DNA from 3 places in the Streptomyces sp. NPDC091387 genome. Region 1 is predicted to be linked to each of the others. Evidence: predicted binding sites of a transcription regulator. Region 1 holds the regulator's gene; each other region holds the start of a gene.
The links. The regulator HrcA, encoded in region 1, represses chaperone genes, less so after heat shock. The targets are predictions, from matches to a motif close to TTNGCACTCNGNNNNNCNGAGTGCNAA.

Region 1 (2,264 bases):
GCAGCACCTGGCGGCCGCCGAGGTCGACCGTCCACTCCCCGGACACCTGGTGGTGCGGGGCCACCAGCACGTCCACGGCCTCCGCCGCGTCCCGCTCCGACACCCCGTGCTCCACCGCGGAGCGGTGGAGGCCGTCGGCCCCGGCCCGCAGCAGATCCGTCAGACCGGCCGCCCCGTACACCCGGGCCCCGGCGAAGGCCGCCGTGCCCAGTACGTGGTCGAAGTGCGGATGACTCAGTGCGATATGTGTCACCCTCCGGCCGAGCAGCCGCTCGGCCCGGGTCCGCAGTTCGACTCCCTCCCGGAGCGTCGAACCGGTGTCGTAGAGCAGGGCCCCGTCCGCTCCGGCCACCAGTGCGACCGTCGCGTCCCAGCGGGGCAGCCGCCGCCGGCCCACACCGTCACCCAACCGCTCCCAGCCGAACTCTTCCCAAGCGACGTCCATACGGAGACGCTATCGGCAACGACCTGCGCGGTCTCGGGGTAGCGTGGCCGGTCGCCCTTGCTAGGGGCCCACCCCGTCGCCGTACACTGACCGGGGGATCGCTGGCACTCGAACGGACAGAGTGCCAGAGCACGTCCCGGGAACGACCCGAGATCGACCGAGGTAGACAGCTGGAGGTGTGCGCGATGCTCAGCGAACGCAGACTCGAAGTGCTGCGCGCCATCGTCCAGGACTATGTCGGCACCGAGGAGCCCGTCGGCTCCAAGGCGCTCACGGAGCGGCACAAGCTGGGGGTCTCCCCGGCCACCGTCCGCAACGACATGGCGGTGCTGGAGGACGAGGGCTTCATCGCCCAGCCCCACACCAGCGCGGGACGCATCCCTACGGACAAGGGCTACCGGCTCTTCGTCGACCGGCTCGCGGGCGTCAAGCCCCTGTCGTCGCCGGAGCGCAGGGCCATTCAGAATTTCCTCGACGGCGCGGTCGACCTCGACGATGTCGTGGGACGGACCGTACGGCTGCTCGCGCAGCTGACCCGGCAGGTCGCCGTCGTGCAGTACCCCTCGCTGACCCGCTCGACGGTGCGGCACGTGGAACTGCTCCTGCTCGCCCCCGCCCGGCTGATGCTCGTGCTGATCACGGACACCGGCCGGGTCGAACAGCGGCTGGTCGACTGCCAGACGCCGTTCGGTGAGACCTCTCTCGCCGATCTGCGGGCCCGGCTCAACAGCCGGGTGGTGGGACGCCGCTTCGCGGACGTCCCGCAACTGGTGCAGGACCTGCCGGAATCCTTCGAGAGCGAGGACCGGACGACCGTGTCCACCGTGCTCTCGATCCTGCTCGAAACCCTCGTCGAGGAGACGGAGGAGCGGCTGATGATCGGCGGCACCTCCAACCTCACCCGCTTCGGGCACGACTTCCCTGTGATGATCCGGCCGGTGCTGGAGGCATTGGAGGAGCAGGTCGTGCTGCTGAAGCTGCTCGGCGAGGCCAAGGACTCGGGCATGACCGTACGAATCGGGCACGAGAACGCCCATGAGGGCCTCAACTCCACGTCCGTCGTCGCGGTCGGCTACGGTTCGGGCGACGAGGCAGTCGCCAAACTCGGCGTGGTCGGACCGACCCGCATGGACTACCCCGGAACGATGGGAGCGGTACGCGCAGTGGCACGTTACGTCGGACAGATCCTGGCGGAGTCGTAAGTGGCCACGGACTACTACGCCGTACTCGGCGTGCGCCGCGACGCTTCTCAGGACGAGATCAAGAAGGCCTTCCGGAGGCTCGCACGCGAGCTGCACCCGGATGTGAACCCCGACCCGAAGACCCAGGAGCGGTTCAAGGAGATCAACGCCGCTTACGAGGTGCTGTCGGACGCCCAGAAGAAGCAGGTCTACGACCTCGGCGGCGACCCGCTGTCCGCCTCCGGCGGAGGAGGTGCGGGCGGCTTCGGACAGGGCGGCTTCGGCAACTTCTCCGACATCATGGACGCGTTCTTCGGCACGGCGTCGCAGCGCGGACCCCGTTCGCGCACCCGGCGCGGCCAGGACGCCATGATCCGGCTGGAGATCGACCTCTCGGAGGCGGCCTTCGGCACGACCAAGGACATCCAGGTCGACACGGCCGTCGTCTGTACGACCTGCAGCGGAGAGGGCGCCGCACCCGGCACCTCGGCCCAGACATGTGACATGTGCCGCGGCCGCGGCGAGGTCTCCCAGGTCACCCGGTCGTTCCTCGGCCAGGTCATGACCTCGCGGCCCTGCCCGCAGTGCCAGGGCTTCGGCACGGTCGTGCCGACCCCCTGCCCGGAGTGCGCCGGCGA
Region 2 (2,264 bases), on a different contig from region 1:
AGCTTGACGGCGTTGGCGCCGGTCGCCTCGTCACCCGAGAGCTCCAGCTTCTCGAAGACGGCCGAGGCCTGGAGCAGAGCCACGCCACCACCGGCGACGATGCCCTCCTCGACGGCGGCCTTGGCGTTGCGCACCGCGTCCTCGATGCGGTGCTTGCGCTCCTTGAGCTCGACCTCGGTCGCGGCACCGGCCTTGATGACGGCCACGCCGCCGGCCAGCTTCGCGAGGCGCTCCTGGAGCTTCTCGCGGTCGTAGTCCGAGTCGGAGTTCTCGATCTCGGCACGGATCTGGTTGACGCGACCCTGAACCTGGTCGCTGTCACCGGAGCCGTCGACGATCGTCGTCTCGTCCTTGGTGATGACGACCTTGCGGGCACGGCCGAGCAGGTCGAGACCGGCGTTCTCCAGCTTGAGGCCGACCTCCTCGGAGATGACGGTGCCACCGGTGAGGATGGCGATGTCGCCGAGCATGGCCTTGCGGCGGTCACCGAAGCCCGGAGCCTTGACGGCGACGGACTTGAAGGTGCCACGGATCTTGTTGACGACCAGGGTCGACAGGGCCTCGCCCTCGACGTCCTCGGCGATGATCAGCAGCGGCTTGCCGGACTGCATGACCTTCTCCAGCAGCGGAAGGAGGTCCTTCACGTTGCTGATCTTCGAGTTCACGATCAGGATGTACGGGTCGTCCAGGGACGACTCCATGCGCTCCATGTCCGTGGCGAAGTACGCCGAGATGTAGCCCTTGTCGAAGCGCATACCCTCGGTGAGCTCGAGCTCCAGCCCGAAGGTCTGGGACTCCTCGACGGTGATGACGCCTTCCTTGCCGACCTTGTCCATGGCCTCGGCGATGAGCTCGCCGATCTGGGTGTCAGCGGCGGAGATGGAGGCGGTCGAAGCGATCTGCTCCTTGGTCTCCACGTCCTTGGCCTGCTCCAGGAGGGCGGCGGAGACGGCCTCGACGGCCTTCTCGATGCCCCGCTTGAGAGCCATCGGGTTCGCACCCGCGGCCACGTTGCGAAGGCCCTCGCGGACGAGCGCCTGAGCGAGAACGGTGGCGGTGGTCGTACCGTCGCCGGCGACGTCGTCCGTCTTCTTGGCGACCTCCTTGACCAGCTCCGCACCGATCTTCTCGTACGGGTCCTCCAGCTCGATCTCCTTGGCGATGGAAACACCATCGTTGGTGATCGTGGGGGCGCCCCACTTCTTCTCAAGGACGACGTTGCGGCCCTTGGGGCCGAGGGTGACCTTGACGGCGTCGGCGAGCTGGTTCATGCCGCGCTCAAGACCGCGCCGGGCCTCCTCGTCGAACGCGATGATCTTGGCCATATGAAGTGGTCCTCCCGGACAGGGGTGGATTTCTCCGGACCGAGTGGCGCCCGCGACGGACGGCCTGCCGCCTGCCGGTTCCTTGCCCCGACAGACCTGCGGGCCTCACCGGCCCGGTCCAAGTTTCTGTCACTCTCACCCGGAGAGTGCTAAGCCCAATGATTAGCACTCGACCCCCGAGAGTGCAAGCGTCCCTCTCCGGAGTGTGGACAACCGGAGCGCGCGTGCGAAGGGGCTCGGGACGCACGGAGGGCCCGTACCCCAGGGGGTACGGGCCCTCCGTGCGTGAGTAGTGTCGTTGGCCGACCGTGCCGAGCTCAGCCGACAGCGAGCTTGACCATGTCCGCCTGCGGCCCCTTCTGGCCCTGCGAGATCTCGAATTCAACTCGCTGACCCTCTTCGAGGGTGCGGTATCCGTCCATCTGGATCGCGCTGTAGTGGACGAAAACATCCGCACCACCGTCGACCGCGATGAAGCCGTACCCCTTCTCCGCGTTGAACCACTTGACGGTGCCCTGAGCCATGCCTAACTCCCCTATTACTGGCCCTTGCACAGGACCGCACTTCGCGGGCCCGGGTCAGAACTCACCCTCCGACAGGAGAGGGTGCGTGCGCCGGAACGCGTCGACCGCGGCCGAATGTATCTGCCCAACTGCCCTCTGCAACAGGTCAATCGGACGAGAATTCTGGGCAGCGCCGATCGCCCGAATATGAGTAACTCATAAGATTCCAGGGCAAGTCGGGCCAGGCAAAGGCGACTTATGGCGCAAGAGGTTCAGTTACTTTGGCTGCATCTTGTCGTGGCCGGGCGCATTCTCATATGCGGGGGCACGGGCAGCGGAGGGGACTTCCCACACTCTACCGCGTTCAACCATGCAGAATTGCCCCCTCCGCTTCTGTCGCGGAGGGGGCAATTCCGGTGACGCGGTGGGGCGGGAC
Region 3 (2,264 bases), on a different contig from region 1:
CTCGCCCAGGCGGCCCGCGCGGTCGCCGCCAAGAAGTGGGGCCTGGCGAGCACACCGCTGGCCGCCCCAGTCCCGCCCGCCGTGAAGCCGCACATCACGACCCGCGAGGGCTTCGAGGTCGAGGGCGGTGACGACTCGCTGCCGCCGGTCTTCACCACGGTCCCGACCGACAAGAAGATCGTCTTCCTGACGATGGACGACGGGGACGACAAGGACCCCGAACTGCTGAAGATGATGTCGGACCTGAACATCCCGTACAGCGCGTTCCTCAGCGACTACCTGGTGAGCGACGACTACGGGTACTTCAAGGACGCGCAGTCCCGCGGTGTCGCCCTCAACAACCACACGCTCAACCACCGCTACCTGCCCGGCCTCTCCTACGGCGAGCAGAAGCAGGAGATCTGCGACCAGCAGGACATCATCGAGAAGCAGTACGGCGAGCGCCCCCGGCTCTTCCGGCCGCCGTACGGCAACTACAACGGCGACACCCTCCGGATCGCCAAGTCCTGCGGCATCACCGCCGTGCCCCTGTGGTCGGCGGAGGCCTTCCCCGACCACATGGAGTGGCGGGAGGAGGACCAGGACCTGCACCCCGGAGACATCATCCTCACGCACTTCCGCGGCAAGAAGGACTGGAAGGGCTCCATGCCCGACCTGGTCCGGGCCGTCATGAAGGTCATCACGGACAAGGGATACGCCGTGGCCCGGCTGGAGGACTACGTATGAGAAGGGCGCACCGGCTGCTGGCCGGACTACTGGCCGCCGGTGCGCTCCTGACCGCCACCTCCGGCTGCGCGCAGTCGGTGGACCCGATCGAACGGCTGGGCCGCAAGGCCGCGCAGCGGGTGAACCGGCCGCCGAGTCCGGCTGCGGTGCGGCCGGCGGCGGCGCGCGGTGACCACGGGGCGCCGGGTTCGGTGGTCGTCGTCGCCTGCGGCCGGCCGCAGGGGTCCGGAACGGTCGGGAGGGGCCGGGCGTTCTCCCTGTGGCAGGGCCGGTTCGAGCCGGGTCCGGGCCGTGACGCCGAACGACTTGGACGCCACGAGGGGCGTGAATTGGCACTCCGCTTGACCGAGTGCTAATCGCGGTCATAGTCTCAGTGCTGGCACTCCCCACTGGAGAGTGCCAGCAGTACTGTGCGACCGGCAGGTCCGGCACCCGCGACGACGGGCCCACCTGGTCGCCCACCAAAGACTGTTAACCCCGTGAGATCTCCGAAGGGGGAGACCGGATCGTGTCGACCAGCTCCAAGGTTGCGATCAAGCCGCTCGAGGACCGCATTGTGGTCCAGCCGCTCGACGCCGAGCAGACCACGGCCTCCGGCCTGGTTATTCCGGACACTGCCAAGGAGAAGCCCCAGGAGGGCGTCGTCCTGGCCGTTGGACCGGGCCGCTTCGAGAACGGCGAGCGCCTTCCGCTCGACGTCAAGACCGGCGATGTCGTGCTGTACAGCAAGTACGGCGGCACCGAGGTGAAGTACAACGGCGAGGAGTACCTCGTTCTCTCGGCCCGCGACGTGCTCGCGATCATCGAGAAGTAATTCACCCACGTTTGCTTCTGTTCTGCGCCCCTGGCCCCCTGCGAAATAACTAGCCGGGCGGCGAGGGGCGCAGTTCTTGTTTTGAGAGGACAGTTCAGCTCCATGGCGAAGATCCTGAAGTTCGACGAGGACGCCCGTCGCGCCCTCGAGCGCGGCGTCAACAAGCTTGCCGACACGGTGAAGGTGACGATCGGCCCCAAGGGCCGCAACGTCGTCATCGACAAGAAGTTCGGTGCGCCCACCATCACCAACGACGGTGTCACCATCGCGCGCGAGGTCGAGCTGGACGACCCGTACGAGAACCTCGGTGCCCAGCTGGTGAAGGAGGTGGCGACCAAGACCAACGACGTGGCGGGTGACGGTACGACCACCGCCACCGTGCTCGCTCAGGCGCTCGTCCGCGAGGGCCTGCGCAACGTGGCCGCGGGTGCGTCCCCGGCCGCCCTGAAGAAGGGCATCGACGCCGCGGTCAAGGCCGTGTCCGAGGAGCTCCTCGCGACCGCCCGTCCGATCGACGACAAGTCCGACATCGCCGCCGTGGCCGCGCTCTCCGCGCAGGACAGCCAGGTCGGCGACCTCATCGCGGACGCGATGGACAAGGTCGGCAAGGACGGTGTCATCACCGTCGAGGAGTCCAACACCTTCGGTCTGGACCTCGAGTTCACCGAGGGCATGGCCTTCGACAAGGGCTACCTGTCCCCGTACATGGTGACCGACCAGGAGC

Region 2: the regulator HrcA is predicted to act here: its motif matches at 1,488-1,514, upstream of groL (chaperonin GroEL).
Region 3: the regulator HrcA is predicted to act here: its motif matches at 1,103-1,129, upstream of groES (co-chaperone GroES).

Annotation. Positions count from the first base shown of each region.
Region 1 is NZ_JBIVTZ010000001.1:431,808-434,071, reverse strand. Features, by position in the region: gene ACIQM0_RS02175 (MBL fold metallo-hydrolase) at 1-445, opposite strand, end outside; gene hrcA (heat-inducible transcriptional repressor HrcA) at 631-1,647, shown strand; gene dnaJ (molecular chaperone DnaJ) at 1,648-2,264, shown strand, end outside.
Region 2 is NZ_JBIVTZ010000011.1:184,324-186,587, forward strand. Features, by position in the region: gene groL (chaperonin GroEL) at 1-1,325, opposite strand, end outside; gene ACIQM0_RS23670 (cold-shock protein) at 1,643-1,849, opposite strand.
Region 3 is NZ_JBIVTZ010000010.1:198,507-200,770, forward strand. Features, by position in the region: gene ACIQM0_RS22080 (polysaccharide deacetylase family protein) at 1-726, shown strand, start outside; gene ACIQM0_RS22085 (hypothetical protein) at 723-1,082, shown strand; gene groES (co-chaperone GroES) at 1,232-1,540, shown strand; gene groL (chaperonin GroEL) at 1,643-2,264, shown strand, end outside.